2 regions of the Halomonas sp. AOP13-D3-9 genome follow, and region 1 is predicted to be linked to the other one. Evidence: predicted binding sites of a transcription regulator. Region 1 holds the regulator's gene; the other holds the start of a gene.

Region 1 (14,994 bases):
ATCCTGGCATGACCGTGGACAGCCAACGGCCCCATGCCCTGCACCAAAAAAGCCCCATTGGGCTGGTGCTCAAGCGCAGCTTTTAACCTCGCAGCAGACACCTCGATATATCCAGACAAAGCATAATGTGACACCTATCACTCCTGATAATTCACTCTTTAACTAATTGGCATGTTCAGGTTATGCCCCGGCTGCGATAGAATCTTGGACGGATCTTGACCTGCATCATCAAGCGGGTGGCCGCACCCGTGCAAAATGCCACGGGTTACCCCCTAACCGCGTTCGATGGGAACATGACATGAGCACAGCATTTGAACACCCGACCTATAACTACAAGATAGTTCGGCAGTTCGCGATTATGACCGTTGTGTGGGGCATCGTGGGAATGACAGTGGGTGTCATCCTCGCCTCGCAACTGGTTTGGCCGCAACTGAACCTTGGCCTACCTTGGACAAGCTTTGGACGCCTGCGTCCGTTGCACACTAACGCCGTTATTTTCGCCTTTGGCGGCTCGGCGCTGTTTGCTACTTCGTATTACGTGGTTCAGCGTACCTGTCAGACACGGCTTTTTTCTGACAAGTTAGCGGCCTTTACGTTCTGGGGCTGGCAAGCGGTCATTATCTCTGCGGTCGTGTCGCTGCCCATGGGCTACACCACGACCAAGGAGTACGCTGAACTGGAGTGGCCGATCAATATTCTGATCGCGGTCGTTTGGATCAGCTACGCCATCGTGTTCCTAATGACGATCAAAAAACGCACTACGTCGCATATTTATGTGGCGAACTGGTTCTTTGCGGCTTTTATTTTGACCGTTGCGGTGCTGCACATCGTCAACAACGCGGCCATCCCGGTTACCCCCATGTACTCCACCTCGATCTACGCCGGTGCGGTAGATGCCATGGTGCAGTGGTGGTACGGCCACAACGCGGTAGGCTTCTTCCTGACCGCCGGCTTTCTGGGCATGATGTACTACTTCGTACCCAAGCAGGCTGAGCGTCCGATCTACTCCTACCGTCTCTCTATCGTCCATTTCTGGGCATTGATCATAATCTACATGTGGGCAGGCCCTCACCACCTGCACTACACCGCGCTGCCGAACTGGGCACAGTCGCTGGGTATGATCATGTCGATCATTCTACTGGCGCCCTCCTGGGGCGGCATGATCAACGGTATGATGACCCTATCGGGGGCCTGGCATAAGCTGCGCACGGATCCCACGCTGCGCTTCTTGGTGGTGGCTCTGTCCTTCTACGGCATGTCCACTTTTGAAGGCCCGATGATGGCGATTAAGACCGTCAACGCGCTTTCCCACTACACTGACTGGACGATCGGCCACGTACACTCCGGTGCACTGGGTTGGGTTGCGATGATCACCATCGGCTCGATGTATCACCTGATCCCGCGCGTCTTTGGTCGCACTGAAATGCACTCCATCAACCTGATTGCCGTGCACTTCTGGCTGGCCACGATCGGCACCGTGCTGTACATCGCCTCCATGTGGGTGAACGGCATTCTACAAGGCTTGATGTGGCGGGCGATTAACCCTGACGGCACCTTGATGTACACCTTTGTTGAAGCCGTGGAAGCCAGCGCGCCGGGCTACTTTGTTCGCTTAATCGGCGGCCTCTTCTGGGTCACCGGCATGCTGATCATGGCATTCAATGTGTACATGACCGTTAAGCGTCGTGAGGCCATCAGCCATTCAGCGCCACAAGCTGCTTAAACCGGGGAAGTTGAGACCAATGAAACACGAGATTGTCGAAAAGAACGTTGGCCTGCTTGCCGTGTTGATCCTTGTCGTGATCAGTTTCGGCGGTTTGGCTGAGGTGGTTCCGCTGTTTTTCCAGAAGCAGACCACCGAGCCGGTTGAAGGCCTGGAGCCACTGTCGGCGCTAGAGCTGGAAGGCCGAGACATCTATCGCCGCGAAGGCTGCGTGGGCTGCCACTCGCAAATGGTGCGCCCATTTCGCGCGGAGACCGAGCGCTACGGCCACTACAACGTGGCAGGTGAGCAGGTTTACGAGCACAACTTCCTATGGGGTTCCAAGCGTACCGGGCCAGACCTGGCGCGTGTCGGCGGGCGCTATAGCGACGACTGGCACCGTGCTCACCTCTACAATCCCCGGGATGTAGTGCCCGAGTCGATCATGCCCGCTTACCCCTGGCTGTTTGAAAACACCCTCGATGGTGATGCCACTCCCCAAAAGATGCGTACGCTGCGTCAACTGGGCGTGCCGTATACCGACGAAGATATCGCCAACGCTACTGCAGACGTTCGCGGCACCCAGGAAATAACCGCCCTGGTCGCCTACCTCCAGCAGCTCGGAACCGTGCTCGAGGGCACTCGTTAAGTTATGGATACGGGAACTTTTCGCGGTCTCATCACGCTGATCTTGATTTTCGCGTTTATCGGCATTGCCCTCTGGGCTTACTCCAAGCGACGCAAGCCAGATTTCGACGAAGCGGCTAATTTGCCCTTTGCCGACGACGATGAGCTACCGACCAGTGACAAGCACGCTTCGCGTGAACGCGACAGCGAAGCGCATTCCCGCGACGACAGGGGAGATAAGAAGTTATGAATAATTTATGGGGTGACTCCCTATCCGGCTTTTGGAGCGCCTGGATCATTATCATTACGCTGGGCACGATAGCGCTGAGTGTATGGATACTGCTGGCCAACCGCCGTACCGATAAAACGCCTGATGCAGAAGGTAACGTAGAAACCACTGGCCACGCCGCCGATGGCATCGAAGAGTATGACAACCCGCTGCCGAAGTGGTGGTTCCAACTGTTCGTCCTGACGGTGGTTTTTGCACTCGGCTATTTGGTGCTTTACCCCGGCCTGGGCAACTACGCGGGGATACTAGGCTGGTCGCAGGAGAGCCAATGGGAAGAGGAAGTCGCTCAGGCCGAAGAGCGCTTTACGCCGATTTTTGCCCAGTATCAGGAAGTCCCCATTCCTGAGCTTGCCGAAGATCCCGAGGCGATGCAGGTCGCCGAGCGTATCTACCAAAACAACTGTGCGGTGTGCCACGGCTCAAACGCCCAGGGCGGTTATGGTTTCCCTAACCTGACCGACGATGATTGGCTGTACGGCGGTGAGCCAGACAATATTTTGACCACCCTGAACAATGGCCGAAATGGCCTAATGCCCTCCTGGCAGCAGTTAGGTCAGAACAATATCGAGAACCTGACGCAGTACGTTCTTTCGCTGTCTAATGAAGAGCATGACGCGGCGCAGGCTGAACAGGGCGAAAGTACCTTTATGGCGGTGTGTGCTGCCTGTCACGGCCCCAGCGGTACCGGCAACACGGCACTTGGCGCGCCTAACTTGACCGATAATACCTGGCTCTACCTGGCACCAGGCCAAGAGGTAGGCGACTCAATACGTCAGACGCTGCGCAATGGCCGTAACGGTCATATGCCTGCACAAGCGGCCTATATTGGTGAAGAGCGTGTTCACCTGGTCGCCGCCTATGTGTACAGCCTGCGCTTAGCGGACTAATTGGATCGCTGACAGAGAGTAATCAATGTCAGCCACGTTAGCCCAGCAAGGGTGCGGCCCCAAACCGCACCCTTTCTTTATACCCAACCCAATACGATTTTGCGCAACCCGATACAATAGTAATGCAACACCCAGACCGACTAAGCATCAGATTTAACGACGCATCAGGTTGAACTAGGCAAATGGTTTAACCAAGCACCTAGCTTCAATGAGCACTGGGTGCTACCTCTCCTGCCTTTTGAGCCGGGAATACCACCATGGAAAAGATACCAAGCCAAGACGTCACACCGAACCCGGTGGGACATCACAGCCCCTCAAGTGAAACGGTTAGCCAGGAAATGTACGCCAAACGACGCCACATTTATGTGCGCGAAATCAAGGGCGTTTTCCAGAAGCTACGACGCAGTGCCAACTGGGCGTTAATGCTGGCATTTTTCCTCTTACCCTGGATTAATATCGACGGTCGGCCGTTAATTCTATTCGACCTGCCAAGTCGAGAATTCCATATCTTTAGCGCCACGTTTTACCCACAGGAGTTCATCCTCCTTTCGTGGTTGCTGATCATCTGCGCCTTTGGGCTGTTTTTTATTACCGTGTTTGCGGGACGGGTTTGGTGCGGCTATACCTGCCCACAAAGCGTTTGGACGTTTCTGTTTATCTGGCTTGAACACCGCATAGAAGGCTCGCGCAATCGACGCATTAAGCTCGATAATCAACCGATGAGCGCGGATAAAGCCTGGCGTAAAGGGGCCAAGCACACTGCCTGGCTGCTGATTGCCCTCGCCACCGGCGTCACCTTTGTGGGTTACTTCACGCCGGTTCGCGATTTAGTGGCTGAACTTCCCACCTTAGAGGCCCACGGCTGGTCCTACTTCTGGGTTGGCTTTTTCCTAGTGTTTACTTATCTGAACGCAGGTTGGCTGCGCGAGCAGGTGTGCATTTACATGTGCCCCTATGCGCGCTTTCAATCGGTTATGTTTGACCGCGACACGCTGATCGTCTCCTACGACGAATCACGCGGCGAACCCCGCGGGCACCGCAAAAAAAACCTTAGCCACCTAGAAGCCCGCGAGGCAGGCTATGGCGACTGTATCGACTGTGATCTTTGCGTGCAGGTCTGCCCCACCGGTATCGATATCCGTGATGGGCTGCAGTACGAGTGCATCACCTGCGCCGCCTGTATCGATGCCTGCGACAGCGTGATGGATAAAATGGGCTACCCGCGGGGCTTGGTGCGCTACACCACCGAAAATGCCCTTGAGGGTAATAAGAGCCATATCATGCGCCCTCGCCTGCTAGGCTACTTCGCTGCGCTGGTGCTTATGGTGGGCACCTTTGCTTGGGCCATTAGCGACCGCATGCCGCTTAATTTTGACGCTGAGCGCGAGCGCACCCAGCTCTACCAAATGACCCGCGACGGTCAAATTAGCAATGTGTTTAGCCTGACGGTGCGCAATCTGGATGATCAAGACCACACCTACCAGCTAAGCGTTGCCGGTTTGCCCAGCTTAACCCTGGATAGTACGTCGATCAGCGTGCCCGCCGGGGAGTCGCGCTTTGAAGCCGTTACCGTAACCGCCAACCCCGACGACTTACAGCAACCCAGCCACCCCATTGTATTCACGCTGCAGGCTCAGCAGGATGCGGATATTCGCCTTGAACGCGAGACCAGCTTTCTGGGCAATATTAGGAGATAGAAGCTTATGTCATCCCTCCCCTCCGGCGATAAGCTAGCCCCTGGAGATAAAGTAACTCCTTGGTATAAGCAGTTTTGGCCGTGGTTTTTAATCGGCATACTGCTTTCATCCATTATATTCAGTATTACCTATGCGATCTTATCGATAACAAGCTTCGACGGCATGGTCGTGCAAGAAGATTATTACGAGCACGGCAAAGCCATCAACATGGTGCTGGCCAAACAAGATCGCGCCCGTGAGTTAAACCTGAGTGCAGATTTACGCCTTGATCCGCTTACCAGCGATATTGTGGTTGATTTAACGGGCGATGCGCGTCCCGACGCGCTCTATCTTGACCTTATCTTCCCCACTGAAAATGACCGCGATCAGTCGTTTGTGCTCGAGCATGTGCGCGACGGTCGCTATATCACCCAGGGCCCGGACAATCTGCGCTACCGCTGGTATCTGCAGATACAGCCTGCGTTAGAAGATGCCAACTGGCGCCTCACCGGTGAGGCGACCTTCCCCAATGAAAATAGCGTCACGCTACTACCGGGAGGACGCAAAGCAAGCGAATGAGCGATGCAACGCCTGCCACCCCCTGCTACCACTGCGGTAACCCGGTGCCCGCTGGGTCACCCTGGTCGATTAGCCTGGATGAGGCTACCCACCCGCTTTGCTGCCCCGGCTGCGAGGCGGTGGCCCATGCCATCGTCGACGGTGGCCTAGAGAGCTACTATCGCTACCGGACCGAACTGCCCGAACGCCCGGATGAGCGCCAAGCCGCCAAAGCGGACACCTGGTCGGTGTTTGATGACCCCGGCCTGCAGGCGCAGTTTGTCCATCCTGATGGTGATGAGGGCAACGTCAAAGCGACCCTCGCCATTGAAGGCATTACCTGCGCCGCCTGTGCCTGGCTGATCGAGCACCGCCTGAATGCCCTGGAAGGGGTCACCTCCAGCGCGGTGAATTTAACCCACCACCGGTTGCGGGTAAGCTGGAATCCCCAACAGCTGAAGCTCTCGCAACTGCTGGCGGAACTGGCCGCCATCGGCTACGACGCCCAGCCCTACGAGCCCGATCAAGCCCAGGCGCGCATGCAGCATGAGGAGCGCATGAACGTACGACGGCTGATTATCGCCGCTGTCGGCATGATGCAGGTGATGATGTTCTCGATCCCGATCTATGTCTCCGGCCCTGGAGAAATCAGCGACGACTTCTATGCCCTGTTTCACTGGCTCTCTTTTGCACTGGCGACGCCGGTGGTGTTTTTCTCCGCCCAGCCGTTTTTCCGCAACGCCCTGCGTGACCTACGCACCGGGGTGCTGGGCATGGATGTGCCCGTATCGCTGGCGATTGGCGGGGCTTACCTTGCCAGCAGCTACGCGGTGCTGTTTAACGTCGGCGAGGTCTATTTTGACTCGGTGGCCATGTTCACCTTCTTTTTACTCTTTGCCCGCTACGTGGAAAGCCGCGCCCGACGCCGCAGCGGCCATAGCGGCAATGCGCTAAGCGGCGTGTTACCCATTTCGGCCACGAGGCTGGCAAGCGACGGTAGCGAGCGCATTCTACCCGCCAGCGAACTCGTCCCCGGCGACCGTGTATTGATCAAGCCCGGCCACGGCGTCCCTGCCGATGGCATTATCGAGGAAGGCGAATCGAGCCTGGATGAATCGATGCTGACCGGCGAATACCTACCGGTCACCCGCCGGGTGGGCGACCGCATTACCGGCGGTAGCCAAAACATGGAAAACCCATTGGTGATCAGGGTAACTCACGCCGGGCGCGATGCCCGGGTAGCGGGCATTGTCGACCTTACCGACCGCGCCTTTGCCAGCCGCCCGCGGCTTGCGCAGATGGCGGCGCGTATGGCCCACCTGTTTGTACTCCGCCTGCTAATAGTGACGGCTTGCGTAACGATTGCCTGGTGGTTTATCGATCCTTCGCGGATGCTATGGGTGCTGCTCTCGGTGCTGGTGGTAACCTGCCCCTGCGCGCTGGCGCTGGCTACTCCCGCGGCGCTGACCGCAGGTCACGGCCAACTACGTAAGCGCGGCGTGTTGATTACCCGCGCCGATGCCATGGAAACCCTCTCCAACGTTACCCGGGTGATTTTTGATAAAACCGGCACCCTGACCCGCGGCGAGATGCAGCTTACCCAAACCCAGCCTCTCGGCGAATTAACCGCCGAGCGTGCCCGGGCAATTGCCGCCGCCCTTGAGGCCCATTCGGAGCACCCCATTGCCCGCGCCTTTCGGCCGTTCCGGGATGCGACGCTGCAAGCCAAAGATATTCACAGCTACACCGGGCAAGGGCTTGAAGGCAGCTTAAACGGTGCCCGCTGGCGGTTGGGCAAGCACGAATTTGCTGTCGATGGCGCCGTGGCTAGCGGTATGGCGGCGCCCGCCAAGGGCCAATGGCTGCTGCTTAGCGAAAACGGCATGCCCCGCGCCTGGTTTGGTCTGCATGACGGCGTTCGCGATGACGCTGCGGCGACGATCGCGGCCCTCCAGGCCCAGGGGTTAAACGTAGAGCTGCTTTCTGGCGACACCCGAGATGCGGTGGAAAGCCTGGCCAGCCAGCTCAATATTACCACCTGGCACGCGGGCACCAGTCCAGAGGGCAAGCTGGCCCGGATGAAACAACTCCAAGCCGCTGGCGAAACTGTGGTGATGATTGGTGACGGCATCAACGACGTGCCAGTCTTGGCTGGCGCTGATGTGGCGATTGCCATGAATGGAGCGACAGATCTCGCCCGTACCCGCGCCGACGCGGTGCTGCTCAGCCCACGTCTAATGCGGATTTTTGAGGCCATCGAGATTTCCCGCGCAACGCGGCGTATCATGCGCCAGAACATGATTTGGTCAGTGTGCTACAACGTTTCGGCGCTGCCGCTGGCGGCGATGGGGCTGGTGCCGCCCTGGCTAGCCGCGATTGGTATGTCGCTTAGCTCGCTAGTGGTGGTGGGTAACGCCCTACGGCTGTCACGCTGGCGCCCCCAGCCCGCACCAACGCTTGGCACGTCAACACCGGTAACCGCATGACGATTCTGTACCTGCTTATTCCGCTTTCGCTGATTCTGCTCGGACTCGCCGTCTGGGCCTTCTTCTGGGCGGTCAAAAATGATCAGTTCGACGATTTAGAAGGCCCGGCGCACCGCATCTTGTTTGATGAGGACGACAACGATCTTCCCCCCGAACAGCGCCGCCAGCGCCCACCAGCCAAGCAAAAAACCGCCGCACCAAAAGATAAAAACGCCCCCGACGACCAAGAGCCTCGGCCATGAATCCCACAGGGCTTGATCTACCGCCGCTGCTGGCGGCATTCGTATTTGGCTTAATGGGCGGTGCCCACTGCATTGGTATGTGCGGCGGCATTATGAGCGCCCTCACCTTTGCAGTACCCCCCAGCATGCGCCATCCAGCGCGTATGGGGGGGCTGCTACTCAGCTACAATGCTGGCCGTATTATTAGCTATATGAGCGCAGGCGCGCTGGTTGCCCTGCTGGGCACGCTATTTTCGCTTTCCGCCACGGCACGAATGCTGCTTCAGGTGTTTGCCGCGCTGATGCTGATCCTGATGGCACTGTATATCGCCAACTGGTGGAAAGGGCTGCTCAAAGTGGAGGCGGTTGGCCGCCGTCTATGGCGCTTTATCGAGCCTGTGGGGCGGCGCTTAATGCCGGTGGTGTATATCCCTCAAGCCTTCGCGCTAGGCGCACTTTGGGGCTGGCTACCCTGTGGGCTGGTCTACTCCATGCTGGCCTGGAGCCTGGCGATAGCCGACCCGCTCCAGGGCGCGCTGCTAATGGGCGCATTTGGGCTAGGCACCCTGCCGGCGCTGCTCGCCACTGGCCTCGCTGCGCGCCAGCTAAGCCACCTGATTCGCCACCCGGCGACGCGCAGCGTGGCGGCACTAACGATTATCGCGTTTGCGCTGTGGCAGCTCTGGACTCTTACGGCACACAACCTCTAATAGCATGACATGGCTCAATCTTTACGCTTTCGTCACGGGTTAGGCTAGCGGCATTACCTCACGTCGGAGCGCCCCTTCATGCCCGTTCATGCCCCTGCGGTTTCACCTCTTACCTCGTCTGTGGCGGCAGCGCCCGTGCAGCCGGTGTGGGATGAAGCCCTGCTGCGCCGCTACGACACCAGCGGACCACGCTACACGTCTTACCCCACGGCGCTGTCATTTCACGACCAATTCACCCCCGGTGACCTGACCCAGGCACTAGAGCGTAGCAATGCCAGTCAGCGTTCGCTGTCGCTGTATGTTCACGTGCCTTTTTGTCGCAAGATCTGCTTCTACTGCGCATGCAATAAAATCGCCACCAAGAACACCGCCCTGACCGAGCCTTACTTATCCCGGCTCGACCGTGAAATGGTGCTGACCGCACGCCACTTGGATACATCACGACCGGTGGAGCAGCTACACTGGGGTGGCGGAACGCCGACCTTTCTTAGCTTGAATCAGATGGGCGACCTGATTGATCGTTTGGATGCCCGGTTTGGCCTTTCGTCCTCTGCCGATCGCGACTACGCGATTGAAATAGACCCCCGGGAAGCGGATGTATTTACCCTGCGCCACCTGCAGTCGTTAGGCTTTAACCGCATTAGCCTGGGCGTGCAGGATTTAAGCCCGTTGGTGCAGAAAGCCATTAACCGCATTCAACCGCGGGTACTCACCGAAACGCTGATGGAAGAGGCGCATCGCCTGGGCTTTCGCTCGCTCAATCTCGATCTTATTTACGGTTTACCGTTTCAGACAGAAAAGAGCTTTGCGAATACCCTCCGCCAGGTGATTGAACTCAATCCGGCGCGTCTTTCAGTATTTAACTACGCCCATATGCCCGAGCGCTTTGCTCCCCAGCGGCGTATTAATGTCGATGATTTGCCGGGCGGTGAAGAGAAGCTGGCAATTCTGCGCACCACGATTGAAATGCTCACCGCGGCTGGCTACGTACATATCGGGATGGATCACTTTGCCCGGCCTGACGATAGCCTGGCCATTGCTCAGCGCGACGGCTCGCTACAGCGCAACTTCCAAGGCTACTCCAGCCATGCCCAGTGCGATTTAATCGGGCTTGGCGTTTCGGCGATTTCACGTATTGATGACGTCTACGCGCAGAACCCGAGCGATCTGGCAAGCTACGAGGCGGCGTTGGATCAGGGTCAGCTCGCTACTGTGCGAGGCGTGCGGTTGAGTGATGACGACCTAATCCGGCGGGATGTGATTGAGCGGCTGATGTGCGATATGGGCATTGATCTGGCTGCGGTCAGCCAGCGCTGGAACATTGATGCCCCCCGCTATTTTGCCCCCGCTCTGGAGCGTTTACAGAGCGCCGAGCAAGATGGCTTACTGACCCGTAGTGGTGATCAACTTAACGCCACGCCCATGGGTCGACTGCTGGTGCGCCATTTAGCCATGGCGTTCGATACCCATCTTTCTGGGCAAATAGGGCAGCGCTACTCTAAGATTGTTTAATCACCTTATTGCAGGCATGCTAACGGCACCACAATAAGTAAGAATTTGCTAATTTTATCCTGACCCACTCAAGGAGCACCGCATGTTGGAACCTATGAGCAGCCGACGCTCGCTACTCCACGAAGCGCGCTGCCAAACCTGCAGCCTTAGCTCGCTGTGCCTGCCGCTTGCCCTTGAGTTGGACGATATGGGGCAGTTCGATGCGATTATTCGCCGCCGTGCGCCGCTGAAAAAAGGCGAGCCGCTGTTTCGCCAGGGTGACACTTTTACCAGCGTTTACGCGGTGCGTTCGGGGAGTTTGAAACAGGTCACCGCCGAAGGTAACGGCAGTGAGCAGTTGACCAATTTCTACCTGCCCAGTGAACTGGTGGGGCTGGATGGCATTGATGAAGAGCACTACCCCGGTAGCGTTATCGCCCTGGAAACCACCACCGTTTGCGAGATTCCTTTTGACCGCCTGGATTTGCTCTCAGAAGAGATCCCTGAGCTACGTGGCCAGCTGTATCGGAGCATGAGCAAAGAGTTGCGCGATGACCGACGCATGATGCGCCTACTCTCGCGCAAAACCGCCGATCAACGGCTGGCCACCTTTTTGATTACCCTTTCGGACCGTTTTCGTCGCCGAGGCTACTCGCCCTACAGCTTTCGCCTCTCAATGCCGAGGGCCGATATTGGCAACTACCTGGGCTTAGCGGTGGAAACCGTCAGCCGCATTTTAAGCCGCTTTCAGCAGCAGAGCGTGGTGGCGGTTTCTGGGCGAGAGGTCAATATTCTCGATATGCCGCGTTTGATTACCCTCGCCGAAGAGGAAGAGCAAACGGTTAGCTGACGTTGAAGGCCTGGATGCGACCCGCCAGCAGCTCCGCCTGCTTCGCCTCTAAGCCCTCAAAATCAAACAGGCTGCGGTCTGCCAACTGGGAGGGCGCAATATTGGTCACCGCTTTAAACATGCTTTCCAGACGGCCAGGAAACTTCTCATCCCACTCGGCGAGCATCTCTTTGACCACCTGACGCTGCATATTAGGCTGGGAGCCGCACAGGTTGCAGGGAATGATTGGGAACGCCATCAGCCGCGAAAATTCCGCAATATCCGCTTCTTTGCAGTAGGCCAACGGCCGAATAACGATATTCTTACCATCATCGGATAGCAGCTTCGGCGGCATCGCTTTCAGGTTGCCGCCGAAGAACATATTCAGAAACAGGGTTTCAAGAATGTCTTCCCGGTGATGGCCCAGGGCAATTTTATTGGCCCCAATCTCTTCGGCAAACCCATACAGCGAGCCGCGGCGAAGCCGTGAACAGAGCGCGCAGGTGGTCTTGCCTTCAGGGGTTTTCTCCTTCACCACCGAGTAGGTATCGCGTTCTACGATGTGATACTCCACCCCCTGCTTGTCCAGATAGGCAGGCAGCACATGCTCAGGAAAGCCCGGCTGCTTCTGATCCAGATTGACCGCTATCAACGAAAAGTTAACTGGCGCGTTGCGCTGCAAGTTGCGCAAAATCTCCAGCATCGTGTAGCTGTCCTTACCGCCGGAGAGGCACACCATCACGCGATCGCCTTCATTGATCATTTGGTAATCAATAATCGCATTGCCCACTTCTCGGCGCAGACGCTTTTGCAGCTTGTTAAATTCACGCTTCTGCTTAGCATCAGCCTGCACAGCGTCTGGAGAGGCTGCAGGAGCAACATCTGGCGTGTCAAAATGCGGGTCGAAATAATCTAGGGATTGCATGAAATAAGCACTGCCGATAGTGAAAGGCGCTAAAAGAGGAAATATTGCCACATTCTAACAACACTCACCGCCTGACCCAAACACTAGTGCTTCCCCCATTCCTATGCCACCTCCGCCATAACGCGCTGCAGGCGCATATACAGAAGTGCGCTGGCGGTTGCCTCGCCAAGCACGCTTTGCACACCCATGGCGGGCACCTGCCAGCATGCCAGCGCCTGGGCGAAGCTGGTGGGCGCTTCTACCTCCGGATGCAAACGCCGCAGTTGGCGCTGATGCAGTCTCGCCACATCAACCTGGGCATTGGGTAGCGCAAAATTCAGCTGCTTAGTCAGTAGTCTATTCAACGCTACAATGCGCTGCTCCAACTGCCAGCCCACAATGGGCCGATTGCCGATAAATTCCACTAATGCGCTCAAGTTATCGCTGCTTGGCGGCTGCACCTCCCCTGCCTCACATAGCAAATAATGACGGCGCAGCGTCGCACTTTCGGGCTGTTTCGTGCTACCTAACGTCATCACAAAAGCACGGCTGGTTCGTACCTGCTGCTGGCTCAGCACCACCGCCGCCAAGCTGATCACCGGCGATGACAATGTGGGCGTTGTCGTACATGCGAGTGCTACCAGCTCCTCGCCCATATAAGGTTGAAACAACCACTCATAGGGGGAATCAGCACAGCGCCGACGATCGCTTTCACGGCGCAACAAGGTGCGCAATGAACCGCTAAATAGCCCTACGTGTCGATCTAACAGCCGCATTCCGCTCACGAATACTCCAAATGATAACGATGGGAAAGCCGCTGCTTAAAGTCTTTGACAATATGCATCGCTTCGCGCAATAGGTCGCGCTCCAAGGAAGAAAGGTTTTGCACCACAACGCGATTAGCGCGATTGCTGCTCTGGGCGTTAGCTTCTTTTGTGTCCGAAGACGTTTCCACCGTACTTAGCTGCTGTTTAAGGCGTAGTTCGGAAAACAGTGCCAACGCTTCCCCCAAGTCATCGGCAAAACGACGATCCAAGCGACCGTCGGCAGCCAGCGCATCCAACCGATCAAAGGTTGAGGTGGCTTTTATCTGCCGCTCAAGCGCCATGGTGCGCACGCCGTGAACAATCGGGAAAATGCCGCCTTTCTTAATATCGATACCGTGCTGGGGCTTTTTCAACGAGCCAAACAGGGTCAACGGCGTCGAGAAACGCAGCGCTGTGCGGGCGAAATAGGAGAGTAGCAGCTCATCACCCGAGCAGCGTTCAAATAGCTCATCGCGGACGCTCTCCAGCAAGCTGAGATTGCCTGCCACGGCGTGGGCATCAAGCATAATCGCCAGCTTCATCAGGCTATCGCCGTCACGCTCCCTAACCCATTTTGCGATACGCTCCTTCCATTGGGTGACCGTGGCCACCCACTCGGGGTTAGACACCATAATATTGCCGGGGCACGGCGGATAGCCGAGCTGAATCAGCGTATCGGTGAGCGTCTGCATATGGCTTGCAAGGTCAGGCCACTGGGTTTCATCGGCCAGAATCAGGCCGTTATCCTGATCCGTTTTGAGGATCTGTTCACCGCGCCCTTCGCTGCCCATCACCATCATGCAGCTCTGCCCGTGATAGCGCTCATCAATGGTGAACTCCCAGGCTTTACTCATGATACGACCGTTCAGCGCGGCGAGCAGGTCCATCGCAAAGCGCAGCTTAACGCCCTGGGCCATCAGCGCTTTGACCAGCTCAGGGGTGCGCTGACTGGCCACCGCAAGCGCTTCCAAACTGGCTGCCTGCTCCACCTGCAAGCTCACCACATAGCTACGGCTTGAGAAGTAGCTAAGCACGTCAGTGAGCTCAACAACGCCTTTCAAGGCGCTGTGCTCCATCACGACCACCCTTGCCACTTTATGGCGGGTCATCAACACCAATACTTCAAATAAGTACTGATCCGGCGCGACGGTCACCAAATTAAAATGGGCAATCTCATCCACCGGCGATGTTACCGCGCTGCCCTGCAGCACCAGGGCATTGAGCAGATCGGTTTTGGTCACCATCCCCAGGGTGTCCTGGGTCTCTACCAGCAGGCTATCGGCGTGGCTAGCGTTGAGCTGTTTGACCGCGCTGGCTATATCGGTCGTCGCCGCCATTAGCAGCGGCTCTCGCATACACTCGCTCACTTTGGCCAACATAAAGCCCGCCATGGTGACACCCCCTTCGGCGCGCTTTTCGGTCAGCAGACGCGCCTTATGGGTCAGCGACTGGCGAAAGAAATTACTGAAGTCAGGGTAGTGACGACACAGTTGCTGAAACAGCGCTTTGGGCAGTAAGTAACACAGGCACTCCTGCTCAGCTTTAAAGCGGTAGCGGCTTTTACCATTGAGAATACTGATCGCGCCAAACAGATCCCCCGCCGTGTAGTGCCCAATACGCGCGGTAGCCGAGGGCAGCGTGGGGTCGATTTCCGCCACTTCGCCTTTATGAATCAGAAAGACAAACTCACCCGCTTGCCCCGTCTCTAAAATGATTTCGTCACGATCAAAATAGGCAAGGTCAATGCCACGGCGAATGTGCTCACGCCCCTCATCGTCAAGGAGCGTAAACGGCAGCTGGGATAGATC
Region 2 (14,994 bases), on a different contig from region 1:
ACTACTTACTACGGCACCTATTTTGATACCTCAATGTTAGATAATGTGCTTCAAACAGATACTAACGAAGCCCAGGAACTTCTCACCCCTGGTTTACTGATTCATTTGGCCATCTTTTTTGGCCTGCCTACCCTCATGATTTGGCGAATTGATATCGCGCCTTCATCCTGGAAGAAAGCTATTGTGCACCGCTCAGCTTATTGCCTCGCCAGTGCGGCTATTTTATTGCTTGCGACCTTCTTATCTTACCAAGAAGTGTCGTCACTCATGCGCAACAATAAAGAGCTTCGCTACTTGGTGACCCCGGGTAATTATATTGTTTCGATGGCACAGGCGCTTTACAGCCAACACGCTAACGAGAATACGGTGCGATCCCCAGTAGGAGAGGATGCCTATATCAGCCCGCAGGAGGGTGACAAGCCCACTCTGCTAGTCATCGTAGTGGGCGAAACGGTGCGGGCGGCGAATTGGGGATTAAATGGTTATGAGCGCCAAACCACGCCCAAACTTGCCCAGCAGCCTGACGTTATCAATTTTTCAGACGTTTCCTCATGCGGAACCAGCACGGCAGTCTCATTACCCTGCATGTTTTCATTACCGGGACGTGCCAATTACGCTAAATCCTATGCTCAGCAACATGAATCCTTACTGGACGTATTAGCCCACGCTGGGTTAGAGGTCACCTGGCTTGATAACCAATCAGGCTGTAAAGGTGTCTGCGACGGAGTAACGACAAAAACACTCTCGCCAGAGAACGATACTTCTTTGTGCCAAGATGGGCGATGCCTGGATGAGGCATTGGTTCAAGCCCTAACGACGCAAATTAGCGCTACCTCAGCTGATCAGGTGGTCGTGCTCCATCAGCTAGGCAACCATGGGCCAAGCTATTACCAGCGCTACCCTGCTACCTACGAACGTTTTGTTCCCGCTTGCACCACCGCTGATTTAGCCAAGTGCTCAAGAGACGCCATCACCAACAGCTACGACAATGCCATTCTATATACCGACACCGTGTTGGATCAGGTAATTGAGACGTTAAAGGTTCAGGATGACTACGCAACTGCGATGATCTACCTCTCTGATCATGGTGAATCACTGGGTGAAAAGGGGCTTTATTTGCACGGCATTCCCTACGCTATTGCACCCGACGAACAGACGCATGTGCCTATGGTTTGGTGGCTGTCCAGTTCATTCTCACAGCAGCAAGGGCTTAATACGGGCTGCTTACGACAAGTCGCTGATGAAACTGCCTCGCACGATAACTTATTTCACAGCGTGCTGGGGTTGCTTAACGTAGCAACGGACGTTTACCAGCAGGCAAAAGATATTAGCCAAACGTGCCGAAATCCCTACAGCGGGTAAACATGTAAGTGATCGTTAAGTATTCGGTGGCAAGATGAATTTAACCTCACCACGACTCAGGTGCATCGGAATGTTTATATCGCTCTTATCAACAAAAAAAACCGCTTCTGATAGTTGGGTGTCTAGTAATGATAATATTTTCATTGACTTGCAATGGTTTTCTTTCCAAGCATGTATCGTTTTAACCAGCTTGGTAAGCGTTCTCCTTGCGCTATTTGAGATAGAATCCATTGAAATCATCATTGCTATTTTCAGCATCGCGGCCAGCAGTACGTCTCAGCTATTGAGGTTACGCAGTGCTAACAAAACGAGTTGCTGCTCCCTTCACTCATTAGAGAACGAAGTTTTAGATACGCTGGATGCGATAGGTGTAGCAGGCGTTGGTACTGTGGTTATTTTGTTTCTACTGGCTTAATCAAGCAATGAAACATCTATTATTGTGTATTATCAGCTCAGTAGGGGCCTTCCAGATATTATTCCTTCTTTATTATTAAAACCAAGCAAGTGTCTAAAAGGCTTAAGATTTTTATCAATGACGTGTATTACCCCATGTTCATATCTCACTCCCCATCAACGAGGAGCCCCTCTATCGCCCTCAGCAAATAATTTTCTCACAGCCCCGCAGCGCGTAATCGCTCCTTGAGGCGATGATTCTCCTCAATCAAGTCAGTCGCCAACGCGGCAAGTTCGGGCGCGGCCTCAAAATCACGTTCAAACTGGCACATACGTCGAGCCCGGGTCAGGTCATAACTCGTAAAGCGCCAGCTCGCCACATAGGGCGAACCATCGGCCAGTAGACCACTTTCAATACGCTCGATGACCCAGTTGGTTTCTACCGAGCAGGCACGTGCCAGCTCATCTAGGGTCAAGGTTGCCTCGTCGATCAGTTCACCGCTGGTAATCGCTCGCTGTACCATGGCCTAGCTTCCTTTCCGTTGGCGCGGGTTGAAAGCCAATTCCCGCGCCATGGTTTCATAGAGTTCCCGTGCCTTATCGGTATTCGCCGGGGGCAACACTACCTCTAGCTCCACATACAGATCGCCTGGCTCAGGCCCAGGAATCCCGCGACCTTTTAAGCGCAACCGTCGCCCCGATTGCGAGCCCGCAGGCAACGTCACCTTCACCATCCCAGACGGAGTAGGGGTCTCGATGCTGGCTCCTAGCGCAGCTTCCCAAGGCGTGACCGGTACCGTTTGGTGCACATCCCGGCCTTCTATCCGATAACTGGGGTCGGGTGTAAAGTGGATTTCAAGGAACAGATCCCCAGCCGGCCCACCGCCACTCCCCGGGCTACCCTGACCCGAGAGCCTGATATGCTGCCCCGCTTTAACACCCTTGGGGATCCCAACGTTAAGCGTATGCTGTCTAGAACTGACGCGACCTTGTGCATCGACCTGAGGCACTTGCAATGTGATCGAACGGGTAGCGCCGAGGTAAGCATCTTTGAGGTCAATAACAACTTTGGCGTGACGATCCTCACCGCGCATTTGATATGCACCGCGCTGCCCTCGCCCTGCCCGGCCACTCTGTCCAAACAGGTTGGCAAAGAAATCACTGAATTCACCGAGATCGGCTTCCTCGAAGCCACGCCCGCTGTACTCAAAACCTGCATCCCAGTCCGGCGGTGGTTGGAAATTCTGGCCAGCTTGATACTGTTGAGCCAGTTGGTCATAGGCGAGACGCTTCTCGGGATCAGATAGCACTGCCTTGGCTTCATTGATTTCCTGCATGCGCTGCTCGGCATCGGGCTCTTTGCTGACATCAGGATGAAACTTGCGGGCCAGCTTGCGGTAGGCTTTTTTGATCTCCTCGGCCGTTGCGGTCTTCACCACGCCGAGCACCTGATAGTAATCTTTAAATTCCACGTTGAGAGCCTCCGATTGTCGGAATGGGCTCCAGGCATTTATCCGCCAAGTATCCCGTGTAATTAGCTGCTGTTGAATCAAGGGTAGTCGACAACCCCCTTACACGCCTGCAGGTTCGGCGCCTAGTGATAAACCAGCTTTGAGCACTCTGCATTAGCAGCGTAGCCCCAACACAATTTAGCGTATTTATTGATCCGTAAATTAACCCATATCAATAAACACCCACACAGTGATTTGGATAACGGCTGAAGAGCTCTATTTCAGGCAGGACTGCCGAGCAGAGCACGACGAAAGAGCCTGACGAAAGAGCGGTGCTGAGACGATTGGGCTCCGTCCTTTTATAAAATCGCATAGGCTGGTTACACATAACGCTAACACAGATCAGGGCAATGCTTTTTAAACAGCCTTAGCATTCAACATAGCTATATGACTGTCCCTAAATAGCCTAGTGGGATCACCTAAGGAATCTCGCCATGCCACTCGATAGCGTTGAATCAGTAGGCATCAATAGTTGTGGCGTTGTGCATGCGGTGAGAGGCGCGGTGGTTGACGTTTTGTTTGAAGATGGTGACTTGCCACCGATTAATGCCGCGTTAAAGGTGGCGTGGGATCAGCCCTCATTGCTCCTGCTTGAGGTGCATAGTCACCTTGATATGAAAACGCTACGCGCGGTGGCATTTCAATCAACCGCGGGGCTTTCACGTGGCGTGCCGGTGCATATCACTGGCAGCTCAGTCTCTGTGCCTGTCGGGGTTGCAGTGCTGGGACGGCTTCTGGATGTTATCGGCCAACCACAAGACAATGGCGTTCCGTTGCCCGACGACACGCCCCGCCGCTCCATACATGCACTCCCCCCTTCGCTCGTAACACAATCCACTAGTACGGAGATTTTTGAGACAGGCATCAAGGTCATTGATCTGTTGACGCCAATGGCCCAGGGCGGAAAAGCGGCCATGTTTGGCGGTGCGGGCGTCGGCAAAACCGTGCTTGTGATGGAATTAATTCGCGCCATGGTTGAGAAATACCAAGGTATATCAGTGTTTGCAGGGATTGGTGAACGCTCACGCGAGGGGCATGAACTACTGACTGAAATGCAGGCATCGGGGGTTTTAGAACGAACGGTCTTAGTCTATGGGCAGATGAACGAGCCACCCGGAGCACGTTGGCGTGCGCCGTTAACAGCGTTAACAATCTCAGAGTATTTCCGTGATCAGAAACACCAAAACGTATTGCTCTTAATGGACAATGTGTTTCGTTTTGTCCAAGCAGGCGCCGAAGTATCGAGCTTATTGGGCAGACTGCCTTCCCGCGTGGGGTATCAACCCACACTGGCCAGCGAAGTCGCCCAACTTCAGGAACGCATCGCCTCAGTAGCAGGCGCCGCCGTTACCGCCATTCAGGCCGTCTATGTGCCTGCTGATGATTTCACCGACCCTGCGGTGACCACCATTTCCAGCCATATGGATTGCGTTATTGTACTGTCACGTGCCCAGGCTGCGCAGGGGTTCTACCCCGCGATTGATCCGCTTGCCTCCTCGTCGATGCTACTTGATCCGTCGGTGGTGGGCGTCGAGCACTATCAAATCGCCGAGGCTGTCCGGCAAGCATTGGCAAGATTCAAGGAGCTTGGCGACATCATCTCCTTACTGGGCATTGAAGAATTAGGAGCGGCGGATCGGCTGATGGTTAAACGTGCCCGACGACTACAACGCTTTCTTAGCCAACCGTTTATGGTGACCGAAGCCTTCACCGGCACGCCGGGTGCAAGGGTTCCTCTCGAAGAGACGCTCGCCGGATGCCGAGCCATTTTAGAGGGCGTCGCCGATGAATGGTCCGAAAGCTCGCTGTATATGGTGGGCACGCTTGAACAGGCGCGTGCCAAAGAGGCGCAGGCGATAGCAAACGACGCCAAGCTTTCCCTTGGTGAGGGTGCCACATGAAACTGACAATCATCACCCCGCTGGCGATTGTCGTGGACGAGGAGATCGAGAGCCTGCGTGCAGAGGATGCAAGCGGTAGCTTCGGAATTCTTAACCGTCATGCCCCCTTCTTAACGTCACTGACTCTCTCGATTCTCAGTTGGCGGGTATCCACCACCGAACGATTCTGTGCGGTTCGGGGCGGTGTGCTAACTATCGCGAAAGGAGGCGCCATTGAGATCACGACACGCGAAGCGGTGATCGGCAATGACCTTGCCACACTGGGTGCCGACGTCTTAGCGCGCTTCGAAGCGGAGGCGGAAGAGGAAAAGGTCGAGCATGTTGAGAGCATGCGCCTACAGATCAACGCCATACGGCAAATGATCAGTCGGCTTCATCTTGGCGCCAATACAGGAGAGTTCCGGTGAGTACGGATCATCCTAAGGAGCCTAACGAGGTGACAATAAACGATGACCCCTTGGTCAGTGAAGCCAGGCGGCGGCACCAACGACATGAACGTTGGCTGCGCGAAGGCGACATGTCCGTTGGCCGTCGTCTTGCTCAAATCGGGGTGCTGGGCTGGATATTTATCGTGCCTACCCTGGCAGGCCTATTTTTTGGGCGTTGGCTGGATGCCCAACTGACCAGCGGCATCTTCTGGACCACGCCGCTGATGATGCTGGGCATATGCCTTGGCGGCTGGTCAGCCTGGAAATGGATGAATGCACGATGATCAATGCACCCTCTTGGCCACTCTCTTTACCACTCTTTCTACCACTCACCATCGCATTATGCTTTCTAGGCGGACTGGCGGTTGGTTATGCCTACTTTAGCGCTCTGCAGAAGACGGTTGACCTTTTTGTAAGCACTACTAACGGGCACCCAATAATGGGAATGGTATTAACGCTAGGACGCTTTACGTTTATGGCCTTGGCGCTCTATCTCGCCGTGTTGATGGGTGGTTTTACGCTGTTAGCCATGCTGGCCGGCATTGTATCGGCCAAGTCGCTTATGTTTCGCAAAATAAGGCACGCCAGCCCATGAACTCGCCTCTTGAAAGCAGCGCCCTATTTCAACTCGGGCCATTTCCAATCACCCAAGGCATTATCACGACATGGATAATTATGGTGATACTCCTGGCTGGGTCATTTTTGCTCACCCGGCACCTTGATACGCTACCTGGTAAGCGCCAGGCCGTGCTTGAGCTAATCGTCGCCACTCTGGATACCCAGATACGCGAGACGACCGGCGCAGAACCAGCGCCCTATCGAGGCTTCATCGGCACCCTTTTCCTCTTCATTCTGGTCGCCAATTGGGCTTCGCTCATACCGGGAGTGACACCACCAACCGCCCAGCTCGAAACCGATGCGGCGTTGGCGATACTGGTTTTTTTATCGATCATCTGGTTTGGCATCCGCAAAGGTGGCGTGCGGGGTTACCTAAAATCCTTCGCCGCGCCCAACCTCATTATGATTCCGCTGAATATTCTGGAAAGCGTCACCCGGATTTTTTCGATGTTTGTACGCTTGTTCGGCAATGTGATGAGCGGCGTCTTCGTTATTGGCATCGTTGCCTCATTGGCGGGGCTTCTTGTCCCCATTCCATTAATGGCACTCGATCTGCTGACGGGACTGGTACAAGCCTACATTTTTGCCGTGCTGGCGATGGTATTCATCACAGCGACAGTCGAAGAAAGCCAACCCACAGTGAAAGACTCACCCCCCGCATCGCCACTTTTAGAGAGGGAATCTTGATGGACTATCTCAGCATGGTCACTACTTTTAGTGCCGCTTTCGCCGTCGCGTTTGGTGCTATCGGCCCCGCTCTTGCAGAGGGACGCGCCGTCGCAGCCGCTATGGATGCTATCGCGCGCCAGCCTGAGGCCGCTAATACCATCTCACGGACCCTGTTCGTTGGTTTGGCGATGATTGAAACGACCGCCATTTACTGTCTGGTCATCTCGCTTTTACTGCTGTTCGCCAACCCGTTACTTGGGTAATCCCATGAGCATTGATTTTTGGAGCCTGGGGTTACAGGCCGTTAACGTCCTCATTTTGGTCTGGCTGCTGTCCCATTTTTTTTGGCGGCCGGTCGCTGCCGCAATTAAGCAACGTCAGACCGCGGTGAGTACTCTGCTAAGCGACGCTCAAACGGCCAAGACCAATGCTGATACCCTGCTTGTTGAATTGACGACTGCCCGTGAAGGCATCGCAGCCGAGCGCGAGGAAATGCTGACCGAGACCGCGAAAACGGCGGAAATTGCCGCCAACCTAGCGCTGGCTAATGCTCACAAACAAGCGCAGACACTCATTGATACCGCCAAGCTTAACAGCGCTCGTGAGTCCTCTGCTTTGCGCGCCGAACTCACGGCACAAGCCAGTCAGCTCGCCGTCAACATTGCGCAAAAATTACTCAGCCGCCTGGACACCGCTGTTGTTCAAAGTGCGTTTGTGGGTTTGCTGGTTGAAGCGATAGGCGCGCTGTCCGCAGATGAAAGACAGTCATTACTGACGGCAGACCAGGGCATAGAACTGATCGGCACACTAGACGTTAGTGAACAGGACAAGGCAACCCTGAAGCAAGCTCTCGGCCAAGCACTTGGCAAGTCACCAGCACTGACCTTTCTTTCCGACCCCGAACTGATCGCGGGCCTTGAGATAAAAACCCCGCACTTCGCGCTTCACAACAGCTGGCAGTCGGATCTCACGACGATCGCCAAGGCACTTAACCATGCCGAGTAGTCCGCTAGATTGGCTTCAAGCCTCGCAAAACGTGATTCGCGCCACCTCCATCGGCACGCAAACTGAGCATAAGGGTCGCGTCGAGGAAATCAGCGACGGCGTGGCGATGATTTCTGGACTGCGCGATGTTCGTCTTGATGAGGTACTCAGGTTCGAAGGCGGTCAACTTGGGTTTGCTCGGGTTCTTGACCCTGACTTGATCGGTTGCGTTTTGTTAGATTCAGCCACCGATGTTAACTCAGGCGATGCCGTTTTCAGCACCGGTGACGTTATTAGTGTACCGGTGGGTGAAGCGCTATTAGGTAGGGTGATTGATCCGCTCGGCCGTCCTTTAGATGGTAAGGGACCAATCGAGACAACCACTTTTTTACCTATCGAGCGCCCGGCACCTTCGATTATTGAGCGCGACCTTGTCACCGAACCCGTTCAGACCGGCATTCTGGTTGTCGACACGCTGTTCGCCCTCGGCCGAGGCCAACGAGAGTTAATTGTGGGTGATCACGCTACTGGTAAAACCACACTGGCCACCGACGCGCTGATTGCCCAGAAGTCTAGCGATATGATTTGTATATATGTCGCGGTAGGACAAAAGAGTTCCAGCGTTCGGCGCGTGATTGATGCACTGCAAGCTCAGGGAGACTTCAAGCGCTGCATTGTCCTGGTAGCGGGATCGGCTAGCTCTCCTGGACTGCAATGGATTGCCCCCTATGCCGGGGTCACGATGGCAGAGTATTTTCGCGATAAAGGGCAGCATGCGCTAATCGTCATTGACGATCTTTCTAAACATGCAGCCACCCACCGCGAAATCGCTTTGCTAACGCGACAGGCGCCTGGACGCGAAGCGTATCCGGGCGATGTTTTTTATATACACGCAAGGTTACTGGAACGGGCCGCTAAGCTGTCGAAAGCACGCGGAGGCGGCTCGTTGACCGCGCTACCCATTGCCGAGACGGATGCCGGCAATCTTTCTGCCTTCATACCGACCAATCTGATTTCCATCACCGATGGACAAATTGTGCTCAGCGCTGACTTGTTCCATCAGGGTCAAAAACCTGCAGTGGATGTGGGTCTAAGCGTTAGCCGTGTGGGTGGAAAAACGCAAGCTAAACCACTGCGCGAGGCAGCCAGTACGTTGCGTCTCGATTATGCGCAATTTTTAGAACTAGAGGTGTTCACCCGCTTTGGAGGAATGCCCGATGGCCGAGTGCGCGAGCAGTTAACCCGTGGTGCACGTATTAGAGCCATTCTGCGCCAACCGCAGCATGTACCGTATCGTTTAGCTGACGAGATCGGACTCATGCTAGCCGTACAATCAGGGTTGTTAGATTCGTTACCGCTAGATGTCATAGCGACTTTTTGCGCGGGGCTGGCTGGCCTACTCGATAAGGATGTGCCAGAGGTTTTACGTCTTATTGATGACACTGGCGAGGTCAATAGTTCGGCACGGGACGCGCTAATGGCGGCGCTAACTCACTTTGCTGAATCTTTAATAAAAATCCCTTCCTAAAAGGTGTTAAGACGTTATGACTGAACGACTAGCTGATATTAGTGCCAGGATAGAAGGCATCCGCCAACTAGGCGCAGTAATGAATGCTATGAAGGGCATCGCGGCCTCACGTGCTCAAGTTGCACGAACACAAATGAAGGCCGTCGACAGCTATGTCGCCACCATTGCCAAAGCGATTTCCAGCGCCATCGGCACCACTTCTACTCCCATCGGAGCTGTCACAAAAACATTCGCAGAACCAATCACAAAAACAGCCGCAAAAACCTCTCCATGCAAACGGGGCTTGCTGGTGTTCTGTGCAGAGCAGGGGTTCGCTGGCGCGTTTAGCGAGCGTGTGCTGGATAGCATCGTTAGCTCATCAGACGCCCCGCCCTTATTTATGATTGGCACCCGGGGAGGATCCATTGCAGCGGCCCGTGGATTAGTGGCGTGCTGGAGCCATGCGATGCCTGCACGCACGCTGGGCATACCCAAGCTGGCGGATAACATCACCAAAGCAATCTACCGTGAAATGACACAGGGCAATATTGATTGTCTGGATGTTCTCTTCACTACCTGGACAGGCGGTCGCAGCTCGATCATGCGTCAGGCTATTTTTCCCATTGACCACTCTGTTTTCCCACCGCAAACGGATGACCGTTTGCTAATACAAATTCCCATCGACACGCTGATCAACGATCTGAGCAGGGATTATTTTCATGCCATGGTGTGTAAGGCGGCGCTTCATGCCTTTAGTGCCGAAAATGAAGCCCGCATGGCCGCCATGTCAGCAGCGGGAAGTCAGATTGAGCAAGAGCTAGAGGTGTTTCAAGCTACATTACGCCGGGTAAGGCAGGAAACGATTACTGCGGAAATCATTGAACTCGGCACTGGCTTCGCCACTGTTAATAGCCACTGAAAACCACTACGCAGAAATAAAGGTTTCGACGTGGCGCTTGGCTAATTACTTAAGCAGTGGTCCCGTTTGATCCAGATACGTTGGATCAAAGTTAACCAGTGTGGCAAGTTCTTGATAGTTATCGAAGGTCACCACGCCATTTCGAAAAGTAAGCAGTCCCTTTTCTCGCAACTGCCTAAGCACACGGTTCACATGTACCGCCGTCAGGCCTAACGCATCGGCCAGATGATATTGGGTTAACGGGCAGGTGTACCCTCTTTTATCCCCCATCCCCACCAGCGTTAGTCGTGAGCCCAGCTCCAACAGAAAATGCGCCATGCGATCTACCGCGCTGCGTCGCCCGATATTAACCAAGTGCTCTACCACCATTGCTTCATCGCGTGATGCCGCCCATAAGATAGCCGTCGCCAATCGCAGGTTCTGAGCAAAAACATCCAACAAATCTTTCACCAGCACTTCAGACACTTCAATATCCGTCACCGACTCAATGCCATGATCAGACGTATGCAGTAATGCACTGCGAAGACCCAGAAAATCTCCAGGAATTTGGAAATCGACAATTTGGCGTGAACCATCAGGCAATATCTTATAAGAGCACACCCAACCCGCCGCCAGAATGTAGGCTATTTGGTCTGATTGCCCTTGATGCACCAAATCTCTACCCGCCACTAACGTCTTGCGGCGCCTATGCAACCCCGATAAAAGCGACAGATCTGACGTCGATAACGCCACGAATGCCCCAAGTTTTCTTGCCAGAGGAGTATCTTCAATCGCCGTCAAATTTTATTCCCTTTCGATAACGTTATTAAAAATAACCTCATTACAGGCTGCTTTGGGTTAGCCCAGCATAGCGGGCTTTGTGTAAACCTGCTGACATTCGTGAACGAGACGGTGATCCATCATCGTTTCTCCTCTATCTGCAAAGAGAAGCCAAAATGCCAAAACAAAATGAATACCAAGGAATGGCCGCTTTATCCATTTGCGAATCACTTCTCCTTGCCATGAATGATCAAAAACTTTTATCGGAAAGCGCCATTATCGGCATTCTACAAGACGCCGCCAGCGCACATGAGCATGCGGCGAGTCTCGACTTCGAACCTGATGCGCACTTGGCTGTGGCAGCCTTGATCAACGGTATCATCAGTGGTGGCAACTCGGTTCGACGACCGTAACAAACGCTGAGAATAACCTATTTAAAAGCACCGCTAACTTTGATCAGTACCGGACATCCAGGCGGGCATTAATCTCACGGCAGGAAACGGATGGAATATTTACGCCATCCTCAAAGGGGAAACAATGTTAAAGCGTCCTGCGACCAGCTGTACCGATGAAGTAGCTGCAGATAGCAACCGTTCTGGTGCAAAAGCCAGCCCACCTTCTTTGTATAAAACCATGGATCAATTGACCCACAGCGCCGTTGCTAAAACGACGGGGGGCCTTGCCCCCTCTGTGCTTGGAGAAGCTTGGTTGGACTGGGCCGTGCATATGGCTGCTTCTCCTGGTAAGCAATGGCAACTAATGGAATCGGCAATGCGCAATGCACAGGCGCTTTGGTTACAGTCGATTACCGGGAATGAAGCAACAGGCGCTAACAATACGCCGGTGGACAAGCGCTTTGTTAGTCACCGCTGGCAGCAGTACCCGTTTAATCTCTGGTCGCAGGCACATCGTCAGCACTGGCAATGGTGGCAAGAGGCCATGACTGGCGTTCATGGCGTTGCTCCGGCCCATGAAGATCTTATGGCATTTGTGGCCGGTCTTTTGGTTGATACATCAGCGCCCTCTAATTACCCCTTCACCAACCCAGACGTTATCGCCGCAGCGCAGGCTGAACAGGGTCAGAACTTTCTCCGGGGTGCCAAAAATCTTGCCGATGATCTCTACCACAAAACCCGCACACCGAAATCTTCGGCCCCACAGCCCTTTGAGGTCGGACGGAATCTTGCGGTAACGCCCGGCAAGGTCGTTTTCCGGAACGATTTGATTGAATTAATTCAATATACCCCCAGCACCGCACATGTTCGCCCCGAACCCATTTTTATCGTGCCTGCCTGGATCATGAAATACTACATTCTTGATCTGTCACCGACGAATTCACTGGTTCAGTTCCTGGTAGCTCAAGGTTTCACCGTTTTCATCGTCTCGTGGAAGAATCCTAGCGCAGAGGATCGCGATCTAGGCATGGAGGAGTACCGAAAGCTGGGTGTAATGGAGGCTATCGATGCTATTCAGGCGATTACCCAAGCGCCAAAAATCCATGCAGTGGGCTATTGCTTAGGCGGTACGCTACTGGCCATAGCGGCTGCTGCCATGGCGCGCGATGGCGACGAGCGTTGCGCGACGGTCTCGTTACTCGCGGCGCAAATCGATTTCACCGAGGCGGGGCCGTTGCGTCTGTTCATCAACGACACCCAAGTGACCATGATTGAAGACATGATGTCACAGACCGGCTATTTATCATCGGAACAGATGGCGGGTGCTTTTACCCTGCTGCGCGCTCGAGACTTAATGTGGGCGCCTGCCATTGAGCGTTATCTGCTGGGTATACAGGGCCACTCCTTCGACCTAATGGCCTGGAATGCTGATGCGACAAGAATGCCTTACCGGATGCACTCAGAATATCTTCGTTGGCTGTTTCTGAATAATGACTTGGCCGATGGACGCTACCAAGTGGGTAACAAAGCGATCGCGGTCACCGATATTCGTGCCCCTATCTTTGCCGTTGGCACTGAGGAAGATCATGTTGCCCCCTGGCGATCGGTTTACAAACTTCACTTATTCGCTGATGTAGAAGTGACCTTCGTGTTGACCAGTGGTGGTCACAATGCGGGCATTGTGTCGGAACCTGGACATCAACACCGACATTTCCGCATCGCCAATACCCTTGCAGATGCCTCTTATCGTTCCCCTGAAGAGTGGTGTGCCGAGACCGCCTCGCATGAAGGTTCATGGTGGCCTTCGTTCACGGAGTGGCTTGCACAACATTCGAGTGATCCCATCGAGCCTCCTCATATGGGCGCACGCTCCGGGCAGTATGCGGTACTTTGTGATGCGCCTGGCACCTATGTGAAACAAACATGAGCACTCTCGTCAACGATCTTAACCGAACTGAAAACAGTCAGGAAAACTGCCTTAACAACAAGATCGCCCTGGTCGTTGGCGTTGCCAACCAACACTCAATTGCAGCCGGTTGCGCTCAAGCATTTCGATCAGCAGGTGCCGAGGTTGTGCTGACCTACGCCAATGAAAAGGCCAAGCCTTTCGTGACGCCCGTGGCGGAGGCCATGGGAGCGGCGCTGTTACTGCCAATGGACGTAGAGCAGGACGGTGAAATGGAAGCGGTATTTGCTGCAGTGGCCCAACGTTGGGGACGACTCGATATTCTGGTGCATTCAATCGCCTTCTGTACTGCCGATGATCTCCATGGGCGCGTCACTGATTGCTCACGAGCCGGTTTTGCACAGGCGATGGATGTATCCGTTCACTCACTTATCCGCATGGCGAGACTTGCCGAGCCACTGATGACCCAGGGTGGCTCGATTCTCACCATGACGTACTACGGGGGTGAGAAGGTCATCGATCACTACAACATCATGGGCCCGGTCAAAGCAGCACTTGATGGCACCATGCGCTCGTTGGCGGTCGAACTTGGCCCTAAAGGAATTCGTGTCAACGCGATCTCTCCTGGCCCGCTAAAAACAAGAGCGGCCTCTGGCATTGCCCACTTCGATGAATTGATTGATGCAGCAAGGTCACGCGCGCCGGAACAAGCGCTAGTCACTATTGAAGACGTCGGCGCCATGGCGGTGATGCTTTCCAGCGATCAAGCCCATTGCGTCTCAGGCGACACCGCCTATGTGGATGGAGGCTTCCATGTCCGAGCTTGAGCAGGTAGTAGAGGCAACACCGACGATTGCGTATATAGAGAATAAAACCTACGACGAGATTTCCATCGGGGATAGTGCCGAACTGACCCGCACATTGAAAACCCAGGACATCGAGCTATTCGCCGTTATGTCAGGCGACGTGAATCCTGCCCACGTTGATACTGAATACGCGAAAACCGATATGTTTCATGGCGTCATTGCCCATGGCATGTGGGGTGGCGCACTGATCTCGGCGGTACTTGGTACTCAATTACCTGGCCCGGGCACCATCTTCCTTACTCAGAGCCTGAAATTTCTGGCGCCTGTCGGACTGGGCGATACGGTGGTTGTGAGAGTGGAAGTTACCGAAAAACATGATAAGGGCCGTTTAACCCTCGCCTGCACATGCTTCAATGAGCGCAACACCTTGGTGATCAGTGGCACCGCCGAAGTGATCGCACCGCGCGAAAAAGTGCGGCGCCCCAGGGTCGTCTTGCCCGACGTTCACTTGCACGTTCAAGGTGCACAATACGCCAAGTTAATCGCCGCGACGCACAACCTCGCGGCTATCCGCACCGCTGTCGTTCACCCCTGCGATGAGCTTTCTCTCACGGGCGCCCTTGATGCCGCGCGCCAAGGCATGATCGTGCCCATCCTGGTAGGCCCAACGGTCAAGATCCAGGCAGTTGCCAAGGCCGCTGGACAAAGCCTTGATGGCATCGAGATTATCGATGCGCCGCATAGCCATGCCGCAGCGGACACAGCCGTTGCACTGGTGCGTTCCGCTCGTGTGGAAGCGCTTATGAAGGGGTCGTTGCATACCGACGAGTTAATGA

What was found. The regulator FNR, encoded in region 1, switches genes on or off when oxygen is low (the NO sensors DNR and NnrR bind a similar motif). The targets are predictions, from matches to a motif close to TTGATNTANATCAA.
Region 2: a site for FNR is predicted at 3,429-3,442, ahead of ACT3UM_RS20575 (DnaJ C-terminal domain-containing protein). Genes of this name have one in related genera too.

The regions. Positions count from the first base shown of each region.
Region 1 covers NZ_JBQSYH010000003.1:140,536-155,529, forward strand. Annotated here, with positions in the region: gene ACT3UM_RS04415 (alpha/beta fold hydrolase) at 1-134, opposite strand, end outside; gene ccoN (cytochrome-c oxidase, cbb3-type subunit I) at 299-1,723, shown strand; gene ccoO (cytochrome-c oxidase, cbb3-type subunit II) at 1,743-2,351, shown strand; gene ACT3UM_RS04430 (CcoQ/FixQ family Cbb3-type cytochrome c oxidase assembly chaperone) at 2,355-2,579, shown strand; gene ccoP (cytochrome-c oxidase, cbb3-type subunit III) at 2,576-3,505, shown strand; gene ccoG (cytochrome c oxidase accessory protein CcoG) at 3,763-5,202, shown strand; gene ACT3UM_RS04445 (FixH family protein) at 5,209-5,760, shown strand; gene ACT3UM_RS04450 (heavy metal translocating P-type ATPase) at 5,757-8,225, shown strand; gene ccoS (cbb3-type cytochrome oxidase assembly protein CcoS) at 8,222-8,467, shown strand; gene ACT3UM_RS04460 (sulfite exporter TauE/SafE family protein) at 8,464-9,156, shown strand; gene hemN (oxygen-independent coproporphyrinogen III oxidase) at 9,235-10,668, shown strand; gene fnr (fumarate/nitrate reduction transcriptional regulator Fnr) at 10,751-11,497, shown strand; gene ttcA (tRNA 2-thiocytidine(32) synthetase TtcA) at 11,490-12,401, opposite strand; gene ACT3UM_RS04480 (3'-5' exonuclease family protein) at 12,503-13,156, opposite strand; gene ACT3UM_RS04485 (DUF294 nucleotidyltransferase-like domain-containing protein) at 13,162-14,994, opposite strand, start outside.
Region 2 covers NZ_JBQSYH010000021.1:67,597-82,590, reverse strand. Annotated here, with positions in the region: gene ACT3UM_RS20590 (phosphoethanolamine transferase) at 1-1,362, shown strand, start outside; gene ACT3UM_RS20585 (hypothetical protein) at 1,433-1,777, shown strand; gene ACT3UM_RS20580 (chaperone modulator CbpM) at 1,974-2,279, opposite strand; gene ACT3UM_RS20575 (DnaJ C-terminal domain-containing protein) at 2,283-3,227, opposite strand; gene atpD (F0F1 ATP synthase subunit beta) at 3,701-5,167, shown strand; gene ACT3UM_RS20565 (F0F1 ATP synthase subunit epsilon) at 5,164-5,574, shown strand; gene ACT3UM_RS20560 (AtpZ/AtpI family protein) at 5,571-5,879, shown strand; gene ACT3UM_RS20555 (N-ATPase subunit AtpR) at 5,834-6,190, shown strand; gene ACT3UM_RS20550 (F0F1 ATP synthase subunit A) at 6,187-6,900, shown strand; gene ACT3UM_RS20545 (F0F1 ATP synthase subunit C) at 6,900-7,145, shown strand; gene ACT3UM_RS20540 (F0F1 ATP synthase subunit B) at 7,150-7,887, shown strand; gene ACT3UM_RS20535 (F0F1 ATP synthase subunit alpha) at 7,877-9,394, shown strand; gene ACT3UM_RS20530 (F0F1 ATP synthase subunit gamma) at 9,411-10,292, shown strand; gene ACT3UM_RS20525 (Crp/Fnr family transcriptional regulator) at 10,338-11,072, opposite strand; gene ACT3UM_RS20520 (hypothetical protein) at 11,228-11,464, shown strand; gene ACT3UM_RS20515 (PHA/PHB synthase family protein) at 11,589-13,373, shown strand; gene fabI (enoyl-ACP reductase FabI) at 13,370-14,179, shown strand; gene ACT3UM_RS20505 (bifunctional enoyl-CoA hydratase/phosphate acetyltransferase) at 14,166-14,994, shown strand, end outside.